DNA from 3 places in the Colwellia sp. NW0002-52-1 genome. Region 2 is predicted to be linked to each of the others. Evidence: predicted binding sites of a transcription regulator. Region 2 holds the regulator's gene; each other region holds the start of a gene.
What was found. Region 2 encodes FNR, which switches genes on or off when oxygen is low (the NO sensors DNR and NnrR bind a similar motif). Its sites were predicted from a motif close to TTGATCTAGATCAA; they were not measured.

Region 1 (7,457 bases), on a different contig from region 2:
ATATTCCTGCTATGTGGTACTGCATTACCATGCGAGATCGTGCTTTAACATTACCTTTAGAAAAGTCTATTTGTGCAGCTGATGCCGTTAACAGTTCTGCGCTTTTAAGGGCATTAATAGTTTCGTTGTGAATACCATCGGCACCCGCTAGGATATTTGTAGTTAAACTATGGGAAGGTTTTATAAAATCGAGCGCTAACTGTGCATCGTCTTCATCGGCTTGTATATTAAACGGAAGTCTGACTGCTATAAACTGATAGCGCTTTGTGCCTTCATTGTTTAAAGCATCAATAGCGAGCTGTGCTAAACGGCCACAAGTTGAAGAGTCAACACCACCACTGATGCCCAAAACAAGAGTATTCAAGCCAGATTGAACAAGTTTGTTTTTGATAAAATCTACTCGACGTTCAATTTCAAACGTAGGATTAATTTCAGGTAATACCTTCATCTCATTGATTATTGCCTGGGCGTCCATAAAATTTCCTTCTGATAGTAAGTAGATTATAAGTTTTAGCTGTTTTGAGCCACTATATGGTCAGTGTAGCAAAGTCTAACTTCGATTAGAACTTTTGCACTATAGCTGTACAAATACTTGCTATTATGTAGATAATGATAGTTATCAGTATATTCCGATGCGTAAATCAACTTATAGGCTATGAACATGAAAAAAATAGAAGCGATTATTAAACCCTTTAAAATGGATGATGTACGTGAAGCACTCGGTGAAATTGGTGTTACGGGCATGACCGTATCCGAAGTTAAAGGGTTTGGACGTCAAAAAGGGCATACCGAGCTTTATCGAGGTGCCGAGTACATGGTGGACTTTTTACCGAAAGTAAAGCTTGAAATTGTCGTCAAAAAAGAGAATGTTGAACGATGCGTTAATACCATTTTGGAAACAGCACAAACAGGTAAAATTGGTGATGGTAAAATTTTCATCACTGATGTAGAGCGCGTAATACGTATTCGTACTGGAGAAGAAGACGACGAAGCGATTTAATTAATGATAATAATCGTAAATAACACATAAAAAAATACCAGCAGATGCTGGTATTTTTGTTTTCAGAGTTAATGTTTTACGTATTAAACAATTGTGTATTGTTGAAAACTCTATTTAGACACTAACGGGTTATTGGGATAGTTGGCCGCTAATACTTGTTTAGCATTAACTTGTAGATCAGTTAATCCTAACTTTTCATAACAGAAAATCATAATTTCCAACGCTTCTTCTGTTTCTGCACTAGGAGAAAAGTATTCTACAATATATTTCCCTCTATTTGCTGCTGAAACATAAGCTTCACGCTTTAAGTAATAGCCTGCAACAGACAGTTCATACTTAGCTAAGCGCGATTTAATTGCGATCATACGTTGACGAGAGTCGGCAGCATATTTACTTTCAGGGTATTTCTCTAATAGTGTTTTTAAATCTTTAAAAGCGTCGCGAGCAGCCGTTGGATCACGGTCTGAACGATCAATACCTGCTAAGTTTTGAAATAAATTTTCTTGCGTAGCCACATTTATTAAAGCACGCATGTAATAAACGTAGTCTATGTTGGCATGTGAAGGGTTTAACCTTAAAAATCTATCGGTTAAGGCTAGTCCTTGCGCAGCATTTCCACTCTTGTAATAAGCGTAAATTAAATCTAATTGAACTTGATGAGAGATAGGACCATAAGGAAATCGTGAATCTATCGCCGATAATATTTGAATTGCCTTTTGATACAATCCATTGTCAAGTGATTGTCTAGCATCAGAAAATAATGCTTGGGCAGATTTATCTGGTACCTTTTGTATATCTTTTTCGTTTGTACCTGAGCAACCTGTAATTGCTAATACTAGTGCAAGGCACATTATTTTTATTGTCACTTTTTCCATAGACTTCAATATCACTACTTTGTTTTAGTTAAAATAAATATCTTCCTCACTATAATTACTTAATGTAATTGCTTTAGCAAAGAGGTAAAATAAGCACTGGCATTCTAACCTAGCAATCCTGCCTTGCACAGTGCTAATTAATAGAGAGTTTAATGGCTGAGATAATTCAACACCGGGACACGGTTCCCGAATCATGCTTAGGCAAACGTTTCGACCAGACTTTGGCGGAAATGTTCCCTGATTATTCACGTTCACGTTTAAAAGAGTGGATTTTAGCCGGTCATGTAACGGTTAATGACATTGTAGTCGATGTACCTCGCGAAAAAATGTTCGGTGGTGAGCTTATTGCCATCAATACAGAAGTTGAAGCAGAAGTACGTTTTAAAGCGCAAGATTTACCACTAAATATTGTTTACGAAGATGACGATATTTTAGTTATCAACAAACCTGCGGGTTTTGTTGTTCACCCAGGTGCGGGTAACCCTGATGGTACAGTGCTTAACGCCTTACTTCATCATTGCCCGCAGCTAGATGTTGTGCCGCGTGCAGGTATTGTGCACCGTTTAGATAAAGACACAACAGGCTTAATGGTAGTAGCAAAAACGATTGCAGCTCAAACTAACCTTGTTGAATCACTGCAAGCGCGCGAAATTACCCGTGAGTATGAAGCTATTGCAAATGGCATTATGACCGCTGGTGGCTTGGTTGATGAACCGATTGGTCGTCATGCAACAAAACGCACACATATGGCGGTAACCTTTTCAGGTCGCCCTTCGGTGACACATTATCGTGTAATGGAAAAGTTTAGGTTACATACCCGGTTGCGTTTACGTCTTGAAACAGGACGCACACACCAAATTCGTGTACATATGGCGCATATAACGCATCCACTTGTTGGTGATCCTGTTTATGGCGGCCGACCTCGCCCACCGAAAAATGCCTCGGAAGAGTTGCGTGATATGCTACGTCAATTTAAACGTCAAGCTTTGCATGCTGCAATGTTATCTTTGTATCACCCAATTACCGGCGTACAAATGACATGGCATGCCGATGTGCCTGAAGATATGGTGGCACTAGCTGATATCTTACGTACAGATACAAAAAATAATCTCGTTGATAGTGATTACTAAATCTGTTGATAACATAACGTTTATTGAATGGCCAACATCAAAGGTGTTGGCCTTTACGACTAACCGGTTATCGCCATCGACTCTCCGGTTATCAGGCACTAAAAGCCCTTTATCAACAAACGTCAGAAATACAATACTTACTGATAATATTCAAAACAATACTTGCCCGTCACTTTCAATGTTTGATGCCTTTAATTTAGGCGATCATGTTGATGACTGCCCCAATACCGTTACTCAAAATAGAAAGTCACTTTTAGAATACTTACCTGTATCAACAAAAATTCAATGGTTAACTCAAGTTCATGGAAATAATGCTGTTGTAGTTGAGCAACATCATGATATGCCTTTGGTAGCCGATGCCGCGATAACGCGTAATAAAAAAATAGCATTAGCTATTATGACTGCAGATTGTTTACCTATTTTAGTTTCTAATAGTGATGGTAGCGAAATCGCTGCTATTCATGCTGGTTGGCGACCATTAGCAGCAAATATTATTGAACGTACACTAAAATTAATGCACAGCCCAGTAAATGAACTTTATGTTTGGTTGGGACCTTGTATTGGTGAGCATGTATTTGAAGTTGGTGCGGAGGTTAAACAAGCTTTCTGCCAAAACTCCATAAAGTACAAACAAGCTTTTAAACCTGTATCATCAGAAAAAGGTGATAAGAAAAAGTACCTTGCTAATTTACACATGATGGCGCAATTACAACTTTTAGATTTAGGCGTTAAAAATATTTCTTCGCTTGATGAGTGTACTTTTTCCTTGAATAAAAAATATTACTCTTATCGAAGAGATGGTTTAACAGGAAGAATGGCAAGCATAATATCTAGTAATTCATGAAGGTTTTTTACCTTTCACTTTTAATCCATCATTCGTTGATCTTCATCAAATATTTTACATGTCACTGCTTGAAAAGTCCTCATTTTGTCCTTATAACAAAGGTAACTAAACTGTAAGCCCAGTAATATGGCATTAGGAGAACGTTAATGCGTTTAGACCGATTTACTCAAACATTTCAAGTTGCAATATCTGATGCACAATCTATAGCATTAGGTAAAGATCATCAATTTATAGAACCAATACATTTAATGCTAGCGTTACTAAATCAAAACGCCAGTAGCATTATCCCCTTATTAAAAAGTGCAGGTATTAATGTACGCACGCTAAGAACTCAAGTCGAAACGGCTATTGATGAATTAGCACAAGTTTCTGGAACCGGCGGTGAAGTTCAGTTGTCTGGTGCTATGGGCAACATTTTAAATCTTTGTGATAAATTTGCACAAAAGCACGGCGATAAATTTATTTCCTCAGAGATTTTTATTCTGGCTGCACTGCAAGATAAAGGTAAACTTGGCCAAATTCTCAAAGATCTTGGCGCGAGCGAACAACGCGTACAAGACGCTATTGTGCACATTCGAGGCGGAAAAAATGTTGATGATGCTAATGCAGAAGAAGTTCGTCAGGCACTCGATAAATATACGGTTGATTTAACAGAGCGAGCTGAGCAGGGGAAGTTAGACCCTGTCATTGGCCGAGACGATGAAATCAGACGCACCATACAAGTACTACAACGTAGAACCAAAAACAATCCTGTATTAATAGGTCAACCTGGCGTAGGTAAAACTGCCATTGTTGAAGGATTAGCACAGCGTATTGTTGATCACGAAGTACCTGAAGGCATTAGAAATAAACGAGTACTTTCACTTGATATGGGAGCTCTAGTTGCTGGTGCTAAGTATCGCGGTGAATTTGAAGAACGCCTTAAAGCTGTTCTGAGTGAGCTAAATCAACTCGAAGGTCAGGTAATATTATTCATCGATGAACTACATACTATGGTAGGGGCGGGTAAAGGCGACGGTGCTATGGATGCAGGAAATATGTTAAAACCTGCACTCGCTAGAGGTGATTTGCATTGTGTCGGCGCAACTACTCTAGATGAATATCGTCAATATATTGAAAAAGATGCCGCTTTAGAGCGTCGCTTTCAAAAAGTTTTGGTTGAAGAGCCAAGTGTAGAAGATACTATTGCGATTTTACGCGGGCTTAAAGAGCGTTATGAATTACATCATAATGTAGAAATTACTGATCCAGCCATTGTTGCCGCTGCTACTTTATCTCATCGATATGTTAGTGACAGACAACTTCCCGATAAAGCAATTGACCTTATTGATGAAGCAGCATCAAGTATTCGTATGCAAATGGATTCAAAGCCAGAGCATTTAGATCGATTAGAGCGCCGTTTAATTCAGTTAAAACTGGAACAAAGAGCATTATTAAAAGATTCTGATACCGCGTCAAAAAAACGTTTAGAGCTAATTTCAGACGATATAGCGTCATGCCAAATTAGTTATGACGAATTAGACGAAGTATGGAAAACAGAAAAGGCTGCACTGCACGGAACACAGGCGATAAAAACAGATTTAGAGAAAGCCCGTATTGAACTTGAAGCTGCGCGTCGTGTTGGTGATCTAAACTCGATGGCAGAGCTGCAATATAGTCGTATACCAGATCTTGAAAAACAGCTTGATCTGGCGAGCCAAGCTGAAATGCAAGAAATGACCTTATTAAAAAATAAAGTTACTGATGTTGAAATTGCTGACGTATTAAGTCGCGCAACCGGAATACCAGTAGCAAAAATGCTTGAAGGTGAAAGTGATAAATTGTTACACATGGAAGATAACCTTCACAAGCGAGTAATAGGGCAATCTGAAGCAGTGGTTTCTGTTTCAAACGCTATTCGAAGATCAAGAGCGGGTTTAGCCGATCCTGATCAACCTATAGGTTCATTTTTGTTTCTTGGGCCAACGGGGGTTGGTAAAACAGAATTAACAAAAGCTTTAGCACATTTTCTTTTTGATAGTGAAGATTCGTTGGTTCGGGTTGATATGTCAGAATTCATGGAAAAGCATTCTGTTGCCCGTTTAGTTGGAGCGCCCCCAGGTTATGTTGGCTATGAGGAAGGTGGATACTTAACAGAAGCGGTAAGGCGTAAACCTTATTCTGTTATATTGCTTGATGAAATTGAAAAAGCGCATCCTGATGTTTTTAATATTCTATTGCAAGTACTAGACGATGGTAGACTGACTGACGGCCAAGGTAGAACCGTTGATTTTAAAAATACCGTGATCATAATGACTTCAAACATTGGCTCTGACATTATTCAAGAATACGGTGATGACAGCCAATATCAGCAAATGAAAACACGTGTAATGGCTGAACTTGGCCAACATTTTAAACCAGAGTTTATAAACCGTGTTGATGAAACAGTGGTTTTTCATCCTCTGCTTTCTGAACAAATCAAAAGTATTGCGAGTATACAAATATCAGCTTTGATCAAGCGATTAGAAGAACGAGATATCAGTATGACCGTGTCTGAAGAGGCTTTGTCGTTTGTTGCTGCAGCCGGATTTGACCCTATTTTTGGCGCTAGGCCTTTAAAGAGGTCAATACAACATGAAATTGAAAATCCACTAGCACATCGGTTACTTGCAAATGAGTTTTCAGCAGGAGATCATATTTTAGTGGAACTAAATGACAATGGCTTAACATTCACTGTTAATAATTTGGAACGTTAAGCTATTCACTGTAAAGAAGGGCGTTTATACCTTAATAGGTAGAAGTATAGAGTTCATTACTCAGTACAATAAACTTCTACCTGCTTTTTATTCATCTCTAATTGTTGTTGTTTTTCTAAGGCGCCTAAAACTTTCACATTACCTTGTTCGTCTTTATATTGAATTTTATCAAAATTTTGTAAAGTGCTGAGATTATCTTTTGCTGTAATACATTTATCCTGATTCATACTGTCAATTGCTTCATTGTTTTCTTCAGCTGTCAAAAGACTATTATCACTCACTTGTTCACTATTCGCGGTTTTATCTTTTTCTATAGTAGCTGAAGATTTCTTATTATTAGCCATACTAATTTCAATGTAATCGTCATGTTCAGGTTGATTCTGACTAAAATGGACTACATCTTCCTTGTCAATCCAACGATAAATAGTGATTTGTTCGGCTGCGAAAACATCGGAATACACTAATATCATCGAAAAAAGCGACAATGCCTTAATATTCATAACGGTACCTATTCATAAATTAATTCTTATATTGCTAATATTTAATTACATTTGAAATGACTAATAACGACATAAATGTAATATCTACTGTGTTTTATAGCAACACAAAGAGCAGTTTACAAATTTTTATCTTTTTATTAATCATTCATTTGTACTACAACTAACGTATATAAATAAACTTATGGTAGATTATCCCCCTATAATTTTATTTAACTTATTTACGGTTTTATCTATGCCTGACAAAAATAATGATGATTCGTTACAAACTCGCGGAATTTACCTTTTACCTAATTTACTGACTACAGCAGGTTTATTTTCGGGGTTTTATGCTGTTGTATCATCAATGAATGGTCACTTTATCAGTGCTGCTGTT
Region 2 (7,457 bases):
TTCCTGTCTCTATCGCCATTATTTTAGCTTTTATGGCTAGCTGTTGGGCAACATTTACGCAGCAAGGCGAAGTGTATTTTGAATCAGTGTCTATGTTTACCTTTCTACTGCTTATTGGTAAATTTCTTGAGTTTAGAGCCCGCAGCCGCGCCGCTGATGTTTCAGCAAATTTATTAAAATTAATGCCAATGACCGCGACTAAAATTGAGCAAGGTATTGAGCAATTTATTTCAGCCAATTATTTAAAAACTGATGATATTATTTTAATTAAACCCGGTGAAACCATTCCGGCTGATAGTGAAATATTAACGGGCACCAGCCAAATTAACGAAGCTATGTTGTCTGGCGAGCAACTGCCCCTGAAGAAAACCGCTTTAGATAACATTTTTGCTGGTACTATTAACGGCGATGGCAATTTAACGGCAAAAGTTAAACATAATAATCAAGAGTCGTTTTTAAGTCAGCTCATTCGACTGAGTGAAAATGCACAAAGCCATAAACCTAAATTAGCCAAGTTATCAGATAAAATTGCTCAATATTTTGTTGCGCTAATTCTGATGACGACCATAGCAACGGCAATATACTGGCTGAATCATGATCCAAGCGAAGCATTTTGGATCACCTTATCGGTTCTTGTCGTAACTTGTCCTTGTGCATTGGCATTAGCAACACCAACAGCGCTTACCTGTGCAACTACGCAACTTAATCGTAAAGGTATTATGATTAAGTCTGCCCATGTGCTTGAAACTATGCCTGAAGTTAATGCTATTTCATTTGATAAAACAGGAACATTAACTACAGGTGAGTTCACTATTGTAGATGTAAAAACTTATGGTGAATACTCAAACGAAGCGACGCAAGAAGGACGACAACAAGTGCTTGCCATAGCGGCAGCGCTTGAAGCACATTCGGCTCACCCCTTAGCAAAAGCTTTTAGCCCATTTCGTGATCATAACCAAATGACCCGCCAAGTTGTAGTTGCCCCTGGCGCAGGGATTTCTGGTGAAGTAAATAACCAACATTACCGCATTGGTAAAAGCTCTTGGCTTTTAGGTGCTAATGAACACTCAGCCTATAGTGCGCAGTGTGTATTAATGCAAGGTGAAACATTAATCGCTGAATTTTACTTGCATGATGGCTTACGAGAAGATGCTAAAGCATTGATCGATTTTCTTCACCAACAAAACATTGAAACCAGCATGCTTTCTGGTGATCACCTACAAGGCTGTAATAAATTACAATCAGCATTAAACCTTAACAAAGTGCATGCAAACCTCTCAGCACAAGAAAAAGTTAACACCATAAAACAGCAACAAAGTACTCATACGGTTGCCATGGTTGGCGATGGCGTTAACGATAGTCCCGTATTGGGCGCAGCTCATTTGTCTATTGCTATGGGTAGCGGTACTGATATTGCTAAAAATGGCGCAGATGTGATATTACTCAATAATAAACTTAAGGGTGTACAAACCCTGCGTGAAGTTGCTATTCGCACCACTCGTATTATTAAGCAAAATTATCTTTGGGCTTTTGGTTATAACGCTATTGTTTTACCGCTAGCGGTAACAGGCCATATAGCGCCTTACATGGCGGTTATAGGTATGTCGGCCAGTTCAATTTTAGTGGTAACAAATTCATTAAGGCTGTTAAAAAAATGAGTATAATTTACGTATTAATTCCCATTGCCGTGTTGCTCACAGCTATTGGTATTTATCTGTTTTTTTGGGCGGTAAAAACTGAGCAGTTTGATGATTTAGAAAAGCAAGGCATGAGTATTTTATTTGATGATGAAAATGATAAAGCTAAGCAAAATACCTTAAAGAATAACGAGTTAAATGAAACAGAAACTTCAAAGCAACAGCTAAAAAACCAGACTCATGACACTTGATTTTTTTTCTGCCTTTATTATTGGTCTGCTCGGCTCTGGCCATTGCATTGTAATGTGTGGTGGCATTAGCACTATGTTGACTACTGCTATTTCTGATCAAACTCGCCATAAAAAATTCGCCATTGTATTTGCTTATAACTTTGGCCGTATTGCTTCCTATAGTTTCATTGGCGCTATTGTGGCATTTACCAGCTCTATGGCAGCTAAAAACATAGGTTTTCCTGTTGTTATATTAAAAACTATCGCCGGTATTTTTTTAATTTTTTTAGGACTATATTTAGGGCAGTGGTTAATGTGGTTGAGCCGCATAGAACATTTAGGAAAAAATATTTGGCGTTATATATCGCCACTGACTAAAAACTTTATACCCATTAAGAACGTTAAAAGTGCCTTCGCTTTAGGTGCATTATGGGGATGGCTACCCTGCGGCTTAGTTTACTCAACTTTAACTTGGTCTTTAGCAAGCGCCGATACCCTCAATGGTGCTTTGATCATGTTTTTCTTTGGTTTAGGTACTTTACCTGCTTTAATGTCAATTTCACTAGGCACGTTCAGTGTTAAGTCTTTATTAACTCAGCCACTATTTAGAAAGCTATCGGCCATTTTGGTGATTTCATACGGCATTTATTCTATACTTATTGCATATAGCTAACGCATCTAATATGGTGTTCAGCATGGAAATTTTTATAGGTTATTATGAATAATAAATCGTGTGCCGACCAACAACATATTCACTGCCAAAACTGCAGTATCAGTGAATTGTGCTTACCATTTTCACTTAACAATCAAGAGTTAGAGACTTTAGATAATATTATTGATCGTAAGCTGCCTATCCAAAAAGGAGAGCAGCTATATAACGACGGTCAACCAATGCAAGCGCTTTACGCCGTGCGTTCTGGCACATTCAAAACTTATACAATTAACAAACAAGGAGAAGAGCAAATTACTGGCTTTCATTTGGCTGGGGATTTACTCGGATTTGACGCCATAGCGAATGCGAAACATCCAAGTTTTGCTAAAGCACTAGAAACCTCAATGGTTTGCGAAATACCTTATAATACGCTCGATACGTTATCTAATAGTATGCCAAAATTAAAAAAACAAATTTTGCGTATGATGAGCACTGAAATTCGTGAAGATCATGAAATGCTAACATTACTTAACCGTAAAAATGCGGAACAACGCCTTGCCACCTTCTTTAGTACTTTAAGTAGTCGCTATCATGCGCGTGGTTTATCGGCCTCTGAATTTCGTTTGTCTATGACACGTAATGATATTGGTAACTATATTGGTTTAACCGTAGAAACCATAAGTCGTTTACTTAACCGCTTCGATAAAAATGGCTTAATTGCCGTTAATGGTAAACTTATTACCATCGTAAATATTGAAAAATTAAATGAGTGTGCCGCGCTTTAAAATATAAATCCAGCGTTTTCTCACGACTTTATTATTCAACAATTTACCGCTATGCTTAACATAATATAGTTTATAAAAAATGATAATAATTTGATTTAAAACAAGTATTATCTTTTCAAAATAGATTATTGTTAATATATTAAGCAAGGTTATTAGCTGTGTGGTTTGGCCTAATACAAGCAGGCAAAGATAAGGAATTAACTATGGAAAAGTATCAAAAAATACTCGCAATTGTTGACCCAACAACAGAAGATCAAAAAGCGTTAAAGCGAGCAATAGAATTAGCACGTAAAACGGGTGCAAGTATCACTGCATTTTTGACCATATATGACTTCTCTTATGAAATGACTACAATGCTTTCAGGCGATGAACGCGAAGCTATGTGCAAATCGGTTATTAATGATCGTACACAATGGTTAGAGTTTATGATTGCTGACCTAGATGTTTCTGGTATTACTGTTGATTGTAAAGTTATTTGGCATAACCGCCCTTTTGAGCAAATAATCGCACAAGTTATTGATCATGGTTATGATATTGTCATCAAAGGGACTCATCAACACGATAAATTAAAGTCCGTTATATTTACCCCAACCGATTGGCATATTTTACGTAAATGCCCTTGCCCTGTACTGCTAGTGAAAGAACATTTATGGCCTGAAGACGGCAATATTATTGCTGCATTAAACATTGGCAGCGAAGAAGAAGAACATAAAGCCTTAAACGATAAAATAACGGCAGAAGCCAAACAGTTAGCCAAAGTAATGAAAGCAAACTTACACTTGGTAAATTCGTTTCCAGGCACTCCGGTAAATATCGCCATAGAGATTCCAGAGTTTGATGCTAATGATTATAACCTTGCTATGCTCAAGCATCATGAAGAGGCCATGTTAGAGCATGCAGCCGCTTTTAATATCACTGAGGATTTCACTCATATAAAAGAAGGGTTACCTGAAGATATTATTCAAAGTGTTGCTGAAGAAATAGATGCGGAACTTGTTATTTTAGGCACTATAGGTCGCACAGGCTTATCTGCCGCGCTAATCGGCAATACCGCTGAACATGTTATTGATCGACTAAATTGTGATGTACTCGCTTTAAAACCTGAAGGTTATGTTTCTCCTTTGGATGTTAAATAAAGCTACTGAAGTTCATTACTTATAAAAATGCGTCATCCACTGATAATACAGTTCTTTGGTTGACGTTTTTTCTCAGCACTTCACATTTAGCACTTCATATTTAGCTTTAGCAGCTGACTTCTAGCAACTTGTACACAGCACATTACTCCTAGTAATACCAATTGATTTAATGAATCGGTCAATTTTAAACGAGGATAAATTTTCAGTAGCAAGGCGCTTGATTGAGCAATAGCAGGCTATTGGGATTGAAAGCAACGTAGATACTGGATATTTAAACCGCTTTCGAATGATCGATTGTTTATATCAATTGGTATAAACCGCACTTATATCTTGTTTACTTACAAATTGTACGTGAATTAACTTCACTTATTAGACGCTGTTTTTTCTACTATTTGTCTTCGAATATATTTTACGTTATAACTATAATTTACCGTTCCCGTTAGGGTTTTAGCGTTGCAGATAAAAAAGCCACTTACTCATATTCTTTATTGCATCAGTACTTTGTTAATAATGCCTATATTGCTTTTACAAGCAGTATGGGTTCGCGTTAGTATGATAAAGCTACCTGAAGCATTAGGTGAGCGTTCAGGCACTGCAGGTAGTGGTAAGAAGATTAACTTATTAATTATAGGTGATTCTGCCTCGGCCGGTGTTGGCACAAAAGCACAAAAAAATGCCTTATCAGGTCAGTTAGTAGCGAACCTTGCGACTAACAACACCGTTAATTGGCAACTAGTGGCGACTACAGGCTTAACATCAACAGCTTTAATAAGTGAAATTGAGAATATCAAAAACCAAAGATTTGACTTTGTTCTAGTATCTATTGGTGTAAACGATGTTACTGGCTTAACAAAGCAGCACCAATGGGTTAGTAATATCAAGACTATTGTAGACTTATGTAACGTCAAATTTGATAACCCAAAAGTTTTGATGACAGCGATACCTCCTATGCACTTGTTTACTGGCTTACTGCAACCATTAAGGTGGTGGTTAGGGTTAAGAGCAAAAAAACTTAATGAGTTAATGACTTTAACTTCAACAGATTATAATCAATGCAGCGTGCTAACCATTAACATGCCTTTTGCGCCACAATATTTAGCTCAAGATGGTTTTCATCCATCATCGCTTGCTTATTCTGTTTGGGCGGAACAAGTAGCAAAGGCATTAAAAACATCAGCATAAATTAGATAAAAAATTTCATTAAGTTCAACTTTGTTCAAACCGTTAGTTCCGCTATACTACGCGCCAATATTTATCAGGAAATTATTATGAGCGCAGTTTTAACATCAGCCCTAACGCCAAGCCAAAACACTCAACTAGACAAGCTTGAAAAGCGTCTTCGCCGTCATGTTGGTCAAGCCATTGCTCAATATAATATGATTGAAGATGGCGATAAAATCATGGTCTGTGTGTCGGGTGGCAAGGACAGCTATGCCATGCTTGAGATATTAATGCGTTTAAAAGAGTCAGCCCCGATTAATTTCGACTTAATTGCGGTAAACCTTGATCAAAAACAACCTGGGTTTCCTGAGCACATTTTACCAAATTACCTTGAATCAATAGGGGTGGCTTACAAAATTGTTGAAGAAGACACCTATGCAATCGTAAAAGAAAAAATCCCTGAAGGTAAAACCACTTGTAGCTTATGCTCTCGCTTACGCCGTGCATTATTGTACAAAGCCGCTAAAGCATTAGGTGCCACTAAAATTGCACTTGGCCATCATCGTGACGACATGGTAGAAACATTAATGCTGAATATGTTTTACGGTGGTAAGTTAAAATCAATGCCCGCTAAGCTAGTATCTGACAACGGTGAACATGTTGTTATTCGCCCTTTAGCATTCTGTAAAGAACAAGAGCTTATTCAGTATGCGGCATTAAAACAGTTTCCGATTATTCCTTGTAATTTGTGTGGTTCACAGCCTAACTTACAACGTCAAAACATCAAGGCAATGTTGCAAGACTGGGATAAAAACCACCCAGGACGTATAGAGTCAATGTTTACTGCTATTAAAAATGTTGTTCCTTCACATTTATGTGACAGTGAACTTTTCGACTTTAAAGGCATTAACGCAAACTCTGGCATTATTGATGGCGGCGATACCGCTTTTGATCAAGAAACATTCACGCCAGCAGCGCCAGAAAAAACAGCCGTGAGTATACAAGCTGCAGATTTATTAAACGTAACTGAAATTAAGTAAGCTCAACGATTTATCAACAAATTATCTTTGATAACGTCAAGTAACTTATAATATTTTCTGACAACCACATGAGCTTAGTTAACCTGAACTCTGGATAATGAGTGCTTGATACTCAAGTGAATCAAAAGCTTAGGTGGTAAAGCAAATGCTATAGCAAGGTGAACATCACGAATAGACACCATCAATGCTTCATTTTATGCCATTTCCAAGGCAAAACGTTTATGAATAGCGCGCTATTTATCGACGTTTTAACGCAGGTAATGGCTTAAAAGGGAGCATTGAGCAAGTGCTGCTTATCCAGAGTTCAGGTTAGTTAGCAATATTAAACTTAACTTACGATTAATAATTTAATTTTTTAGTCTAGGTAAGGCTAGGAAAAGACTGAATTTTATATTCGGCTCTGACTAATTATGTAAAACTCGCCGTTCGGTATTGCATTTATTGCGAACGGCATAACCATTTATAGCGACCACAGTTTTATAATGGTTAGAAGCTTTACATGGGAAACATTAATGATTTTGTTTAATCGTTGCTCCAAAGTAAGGTCGATTATGGCGGATCATTTCTGTCAGTTCTAACACATAATCAGCACCACGTTCAGAATATGCGGTTAATCCTGTTGCCAGTATTTCGGGCACTAAGGGTTGGTTTTGTTCTCGTAACTGGCCACGAATAACTCTAAATACGCTATAAGCACGATGAGTATTAATGTTATGTAAATAACGCTCAACGCCTTGTTTTACCGAGCTGTATGCCGCTACTTCATGTGCGGCACCGGAGTTACGGCTATTTGGTACCATGCCACAGCCCTCGCTA
Region 3 (7,457 bases), on a different contig from region 2:
AACCACGCAATTGAAGCTCTTGAAACTCGCAATGCCTTTCAAGATGATATTATCGACCAACTTAACCATGAAATTACCGTTCATCAAAACCAACTTGCCGAGCTTAAGCATCAAGTTTCTTTACTGGCAAATCGCATTAAAGAAAATGCTCCAGAGCAAGATGGTAAAGAAGAAATAGAACCACCACCACCGCACTATTAAAGTGGTTAGTTAACCTGATGAGTTAACGTTATATAGCAATATTTAAACATTTTTAGAGAAATTACACGGCCTAAACAACCTAATACTGAGGCCGTTTTATTTTAAAGGCCAGCCTATGTTAATGTTAAAGCCCAATTGTGAATGTTGTGACAAAGACTTACCGCCTGCAGCTAAAGATGCCTTTATTTGTACTTATGAATGTACCTTTTGTGCCGAATGTACAGCAAACGTATTACACTTTGTTTGTCCTAATTGCTCGGGTAATTTAGTCAGTCGCCCTGTTCGCCCTATTGAAGCATTAAAAAAACATCCTGCTTCTACACAGCGAGTATTAAAGCCACATGGCTGTGATAGTTATATTAAAGGTTAATATCAAGCAGCAAGAAACAAACATCAAAGTTAAATCATTAAGTGTGGCGTACAGCAAACTTGCAAATAACTTAATTGCATCGTGTGCTGATAACGTATAATTTTTAAGTTTATAGTGTTACAAGGAGTTCTATATGACTGTTTTATTTATTTTAAATATTCTAAGCATTTTTATTTGTTATGCCGTTGCTAAACACAGAGGCGCTAAAACTATTTTTTGGGCAATTGTTGGCGCTATTTTAGGGCCACTGGCTATCCCTTTTGTTTTCTTTTCAAAGCCTGAAGTTATACCTGCAACAAAAAACATTTGAGATAAAAGTATACTTTATTAAGCAAAATTTATAGTCAGTCGATTCATATTTCGCAATATTTAGTACGTCTATATTTTAAGCCGCTATATTTAAGTAACTCCACTTTACTAAACGATATATTAATAAATGATTCCTTTTGAAAATACATCAGCAATAATAGAATTTACCCGTATATATCTAGCTGTTTTTTATACTGCTGTTGCACTGTTTTATACCGTGAGAATTATCACCGCCAAGAAAAACACCCATAGTGAACTTGTGTTTCTCGGACAACCTTTTTGTTCTCATTGGTGGAACCATATGACATTTCGTTTGTTCAGAGTATTAATTTGGCTGATTTGTGTGATCAGGCTTTTTTTCCCGCCGTTAGATGAATATCTAGGTATGATTGAGAATTTCGAACATTATCTAATGCTAATACTCGGTAATGTGTTATTAACTGTTGGTTTTTTAATGACCATTATTATCCACTTTAGCATGAAGCAAAAGTGGCGTTCTGGGGTTGACCCACAAGGGCCAAACGCATTAATCACTGATGGATTTTTTAAATATTCTCGTAACCCAATTTTTGCTAGCGTGGGCTTATCACAATTAGGTTTTTTTCTCGCATTACCTTCAATATTTACTTTCGTTTGCCTTATCATTGGTTTATATACTTTATACAAACAAACCATTGTTGAAGAACAGCATTTAGTCACTATTTTTCAGGATAATTATAAAATATATCAAAGCAACGTTCGTCGGTGGATATAAGGCCGATGAAGCATTGGAAATAAACTGAGTTACCTAAAAGCTATAAGTAACAATACCTTGTATGAATTATCTAGTTACAACATCTTTTTCCGCAAATTTTCCGCAAATAAGATCAGTTTAAAGTAGTGAACATAGGTCTGTGCTTACCTGTTTATTCTTGTTTAAAAATACCAATAACTTGCTCGTTCGGTCTTACTTCTTGCACTACGTGCTCTTCTGGTTGCGACATTTGGTGTCCACAACTTACGCAAGTTACGGTTTCAACGCCGTGCTCTTTAAATAACCCCATCGTGTCCATTGCTTTACATTTTGGACAAACTGCTCCAGCTATAAATCGTTTTTTCACTTTTTTACTCAATTTTATTAAATATTTAATTAGTTTTTAATTAATTTTAGCAAGATATCTGCTCAGTGCTTCTATTTTACCTTGAACAACCCCCTAAGGAAAAGCGACAATAGCAACCTGCATTAAAATGAGACAAGATAAATGATCATAGCTACAGATTTAAGTTTAGCCCGAGGCGCAAAATACCTCATAAAATCATCAAGTTTTACTATACATCCAAATCATAAGGTTGGGCTTGTTGGGGCGAACGGCTGTGGTAAATCTTCTTTATTCGCCAGTTTATTAGGTGCATTACCTGCAGACTTGGGCAATCTATCTATGCCAACAAGCTGGAAAATCGCAACTGTAAAGCAAGAAACACCAGCATTAGAGCAATCAGCGCTAGATTACGTTATGGATGGTGATGTTGAGTTTCGCCAATTAGAGGCAAAGTTAGCGCAAGCACGCGCCGACGACAATGGCACACTTGAAGCCACTATTATTAATCAAATTGATACGGTAAATGGTTATAGTTTACCTGCACGCGCCGGCGAGTTATTGCATGGCTTAGGTTTTTTACAAGAGCAGCTAGTTAATCCGGTAAAATCGTTCTCAGGTGGTTGGCGAATGCGCTTAAACTTAGCTCAGGCCTTGATCAGCCGCGCTGATTTATTGCTACTTGATGAACCGACTAACCATTTAGATTTAGATGCCGTTATTTGGCTACAGCGTTGGCTGAAAAGATTTACCGGCACCTTAGTGCTTATCTCGCATGACCGCGATTTTCTTGATGATGTAATCGGCCAAATACTGCATATTGAACATCAAACTGCGAAACTATATTCTGGTAATTACAGTGCTTTTGAACGCCAACGTGCAGAGCACTTAGCGCAACAAGACGCACAGTATCAAAAGCAGCAAAAAGAAGTTGCTCATTTAACTTCTTTTGTTGACCGCTTTCGCGCGAAAGCCAGTAAAGCGAAGCAAGCACAGAGCCGTTTAAAGCGCCTGCAAAAATTACCTGATTTAGCGCCAGCGCATGTCGATAGCCAATTTACCTTTAGCTTTGAACAGCCTGACACTTTACCTTACCCATTATTGTCCTTAGCTGAAAGCCAATGTGGTTACAGTGATGAAGCCATTATTTTAGAAGATGTTGGCATGACCTTGGTCCCAGGTAGCCGAATCGGCCTGCTAGGTCGCAATGGTGCGGGTAAATCAACACTAATAAAATCTCTCGCCGGTGATTTAACCTTATTAAAAGGCGAACGTTATTGTGCGCAAGATTTGCGTGTGGGCTATTTTTCTCAGCATCAACTTGAGCAATTGCATTTGCCAAGCAGTGCTATAGAACATATAACGCGAGCAAAACCTGATTTAACCGAGTTACAAGCCAGATCATTTTTAGGGCGTTTTGGCTTTAGTGGCGATCAGGCGTTAGATAAAGTGGGCACCATGTCTGGTGGTGAAAAAGCGCGTTTAGTTTTGGCCCTTATTGTCTTAGAAAAACCCCAGTTATTGTTATTAGATGAGCCCACCAACCATCTTGATTTAGAAATGCGTCAAGCACTAGTACTAGCGTTGCAAGACTTTGACGGCGCAATTATTCTCATTGCTCATGACAGGTATTTATTAGAGTCATGTGTTGATGAGTTTTATATTGTTGCTAATGGTCGAGTAACCGATTTTGACGGCGATATTGATGATTATCAGCAATGGTTAAACGATGATAAAAAACAATCAGTTAAAGCCAACAAAGTTGTTTCTGAGCCACAAGTCGACAAAAAGCAACAACGTAAAGAGCAAGCTGAGCTTCGTAAAAAGGCATCACCTTTGCGTAAACAAGCCGATAAATTTGAAAAGCTCGTACAGCAAAATCAAGATGAGCTAACGACAGTAGAAGCACAACTTGCTGACAGTGATATTTATCAAACAGAGCACAAAGTAAAGCTAACTGACTTACTCAAACGACAAGCGTCACTTAAACAAAACTTGGAAACAAATGAAATGCAATGGCTTGACCTTGAAGAACAAATTGAAGAGATAATGTCGCAAGCTTTATAAATTTATTGCTACACTTAACGTATCGCAGCAAAAACTTTGTCACTGCGAGAAGTGGCGACAACACCGAACATAGGACATTATTATGAAAAAATTGACCTTACTAGCACTCAGTTTTGCTCTTTTTACCCAAAGCCCAGCTTATAGTGCTGATTTAGATTTAGGCATATACGAGCTAAACCGTGGCGAATTTAAAGCCGCAATTGCAGAATTCGAACCTTTAGTTGCCGAGGAATATGCTCCTGCACAATATCAAATGGCATTAGTTTATTTAAACGGTTACGGCGTAGTTAAAAACCCAACGAAGGCGTTAGAACTTCTACATCAAGCTGCTTCACAAAATTACTCTGAAGCACTATTCGATCTTTCTTTACTTTATAGTGAGGGAGAAGTGGTGAAAAAAGATTTGAAAACGGCTTATGCATTAATGGAAAAAGCCGCGAATAAAGACTTACCAAGAGCACAGTTTAATTTAGGTGTTATGCTGTTTAACGGTAATGGCGTACAACGCGATTACCTTCAGGCATCTCGCTGGTATCAAAAGGCGGCAGATCAAAACTATGCACTTGCACAATTTAATCTTGCCTTAATGTACTTTGAGGGCAAAGGCGTTGCTAAGAGCACAAAGATGTCTTATATCTGGAATATTATTGCGGCTAAAAATGCTTATCGCATGGCTGAAAAAAGCCGTGATATGGACGAACATAAATTATCAGTTGACGAGATTAAAGAGAGTCGTGAAAAAGCCGATGCTATTTATCGTAAAATAATCGAACAAAGAGAATTAAAGTTAAGACAAGCCTCTAACCGCTAGAGCCTAACCTATAGTGCTTTGTAAAGCATCTATACAACAATATTAAGTAAACCAAAACCCGCTCACCTTTAGCGGGTTTATTTTTATAAACATGTAAAAAATGCCGATTATCGGAGCTAAAAAATAAACCGGTATTGTTCTTGAACTTTATGCCATTAAAAAAATTCAAGGTGTTATGCCTCAGCGCATCAATCAACTTCACTAATCCCTGAAAATACTATTAATAACATAGCGATTAACATACCGAATAACATATCGATTAACCCTGAACATGATCTATATCAATAAGTATGTATTGAAGGTTCTTTATAATCTTTTTCGTACCTATTTACTTACTTTTGGAGTTAGCTATGAACTTTTTAGATATGCTTTTAAACGATCCTGTTGTCATTATGTCATTTCTTGGTTTAGCAACTGTATTAGGCATTTGTAGCTTTTATGTTTATTACTTTATAAAGCATATAAGTGAAGATAGTTAATTAGAGAAAATAGCCATTAAGTGGAAGGGCGAAAATCCCCGATAAGCGCTACAAACTTTACCGGTTATGTATGGCTGAAGTTTTAGGTTTGTCACGTTACTAATTGATGCCCTAGCAATATCTTAACAACTAGCAAGTGCGATTCTTTGTAGGCTCTATCCATTTGGGTTACGTATACTACTGAGTTGTAAGCTATCAATTACTTAAGTCTATTAGATAATTATTAAGTTTAAAGATAGTGACAAAATACTCCAATAAAAAAGCACCTAATTAGAGGTGCTTTTCTTGTCTGTCCTGAAATGTGTTAACACATGAAGGGCTTATTGTTTTTAAATCGTCTAGAAGCTAATCCCATTATCCCTAAAGCAAAGATAGCTAAAGTTGACGGTTCAGGAACGGAAGTTGCATTTTCTTGAAATGTTGTTCTATCTATTGCAGCAGTTACATTTCCATTACTTGAATATAAAGCAACACCACCAGTTATAGTAGAAAGATAATTCGCTGAAAATGTTGTTGTACCGACAGTGTATGCATCTGAATTAGTATTAGATGCACTACTATATTGAGACGTACTTACAGCATCCAAAGATATAGAAGATCCCAAATGAGTAAGTAACTGATTTGCCGGTGCAAATGCGCTAAATACGTCAGCTTCACCACCAACCCAAAGATTACCACCGGCACTTAAAAAACCACTTATTAATTGCAAGGTAGATTGGCTATACAAAGAGCCACTAGAAGCAATAAGCCAGTCAGCACCAATTAAGCTAGAGCTTGATAAGGTCATTGATTGTGAATAGCTTGCAGCTGTTTGAGTAGCAACAGAATCCCAGTTATCAAGTGACCAAGGATCAGTCGCTGAGTTCAGACCTATAACATTTTGATTACCAAATACATTGTTAAAAAAAACACTATTACTTGAGTTATTAATATTACTATCCCCAACCGCAATAATAAGTCCAGCATTTGCTTGTGATGTAACTGTTAATAATATAGCTAAAATAATTCTACGCATTTCGATTCTCTTACAGCTTAAAGTAAAGCAGAACAAGCAAGTATCGAACCAAAAGCACAAGTCGCTGTATTTTAATGGTTTTTATGGATAGCTCACTGTTTATCACCTAAGACTGTAAAAAGAACTGACAGTGTATCCACCTTATAGAGTTTTCATTCATGTCTTCTGCATTACTTTAGGGATAATCGCAAAAGACATTAAGCTTATTTGGTAAAATTTTATTAAAAATGTTACGAGTTAAACCTATCACTCACTGTAGTCAAACGGTGGGCATGGACATAGTTTTAACGTACAATAAATTTTTTGTATTACACGCTATTACCGTATTATGTTTACCAAAAGCTCTTTCAGCCCCGCTTGGTGGCTTAAAAACGCCCATTTACAAACCATTGCCGCTAAGTTTTTTAGGCGTAGCCACACCATAAATACCACTGATGAAACTTTAGAGTTGCCTGATGGAGACTTTGTTGATTTAGCTTGGACCGAAAAGGTAAACTCGAACTGTTCACGTCCTATTATTGCGATATTGCATGGCCTTGAAGGCTCTAAGAACAGTCATTATGCTAAAGGGATGTTAAGCGCTATAAAAGCACAAGGCTGGGTGGGTGTGTTAATGCACTTTCGAGGATGTAGCGGTCGCCCAAATCGCATGGCTCAATCGTATCACAGCGGACAAACCTGTGATGTTGACTATTTTAGTCAATACCTTGCTAGCAGTTACCCACAAGCAAAAAAAGCCATTGTAGGCTTTTCGTTAGGCGGTAATGTCCTGACAAAATATTTAGCAGAACAAAAACAAAATATCTATCAAGCGGCCTGTGTTATATGCGCTCCACTTGATCTTTCAAGCTGTAGTAACAGAATTAACCGTGGCTTTTCTCGTGTCTATCAAAAGTATTTAGTCGATATGCTTAGAGCGAGTACAGTGATAAAGATTAAAGCTAATTTATTAAAAAATATCGATAGAAACTTGCTGAATAACGTACGCTCTATTCGCGATTTTGATCAAATGGTTACCGCACCGATTAATGGCTTTGCTGATGTAAATGACTATTATCAGCAAGCCAGCGGTCGCGATGTGTTACAACAAATCACCACGCCGTGTTTAATTATTCATGCCACCGACGAT

Region 1: clpB (ATP-dependent chaperone ClpB) is a predicted target of FNR. The motif match lies at 3,885-3,898, and genes of this name have one in related genera.
Region 3: AC27H3_RS14625 (DUF3149 domain-containing protein) is a predicted target of FNR. The motif match lies at 5,106-5,119, and genes of this name have one in related genera.

What each region holds. Positions count from the first base shown of each region.
Region 1 covers NZ_BAAJLU010000028.1:16,616-24,072, forward strand. Annotated here, with positions in the region: gene nadE (ammonia-dependent NAD(+) synthetase) at 1-475, opposite strand, end outside; gene glnB (nitrogen regulatory protein P-II) at 662-1,000, shown strand; gene AC27H3_RS17215 (outer membrane protein assembly factor BamD) at 1,111-1,875, opposite strand; gene rluD (23S rRNA pseudouridine(1911/1915/1917) synthase RluD) at 2,028-3,005, shown strand; gene pgeF (peptidoglycan editing factor PgeF) at 2,995-3,849, shown strand; gene clpB (ATP-dependent chaperone ClpB) at 3,996-6,584, shown strand; gene AC27H3_RS17235 (hypothetical protein) at 6,641-7,084, opposite strand; gene pssA (CDP-diacylglycerol--serine O-phosphatidyltransferase) at 7,317-7,457, shown strand, end outside.
Region 2 covers NZ_BAAJLU010000005.1:28,552-36,008, forward strand. Annotated here, with positions in the region: gene AC27H3_RS06865 (heavy metal translocating P-type ATPase) at 1-1,658, shown strand, start outside; gene ccoS (cbb3-type cytochrome oxidase assembly protein CcoS) at 1,655-1,888, shown strand; gene AC27H3_RS06875 (sulfite exporter TauE/SafE family protein) at 1,878-2,540, shown strand; gene fnr (fumarate/nitrate reduction transcriptional regulator Fnr) at 2,585-3,304, shown strand; gene uspE (universal stress protein UspE) at 3,508-4,440, shown strand; gene AC27H3_RS06890 (SGNH/GDSL hydrolase family protein) at 4,993-5,622, shown strand; gene ttcA (tRNA 2-thiocytidine(32) synthetase TtcA) at 5,709-6,641, shown strand; gene AC27H3_RS06900 (glucosaminidase domain-containing protein) at 7,151-7,457, opposite strand, start outside.
Region 3 covers NZ_BAAJLU010000016.1:79,650-87,106, reverse strand. Annotated here, with positions in the region: gene AC27H3_RS14660 (SlyX family protein) at 1-201, shown strand, start outside; gene AC27H3_RS14655 (DUF1272 domain-containing protein) at 323-571, shown strand; gene AC27H3_RS14650 (hypothetical protein) at 705-881, shown strand; gene AC27H3_RS14645 (methyltransferase family protein) at 1,008-1,634, shown strand; gene AC27H3_RS14640 (YheV family putative zinc ribbon protein) at 1,786-1,980, opposite strand; gene AC27H3_RS14635 (ATP-binding cassette domain-containing protein) at 2,122-4,023, shown strand; gene AC27H3_RS14630 (tetratricopeptide repeat protein) at 4,106-4,834, shown strand; gene AC27H3_RS14625 (DUF3149 domain-containing protein) at 5,185-5,313, shown strand; gene AC27H3_RS14620 (PEP-CTERM sorting domain-containing protein) at 5,618-6,328, opposite strand; gene AC27H3_RS14615 (hydrolase) at 6,657-7,457, shown strand, end outside.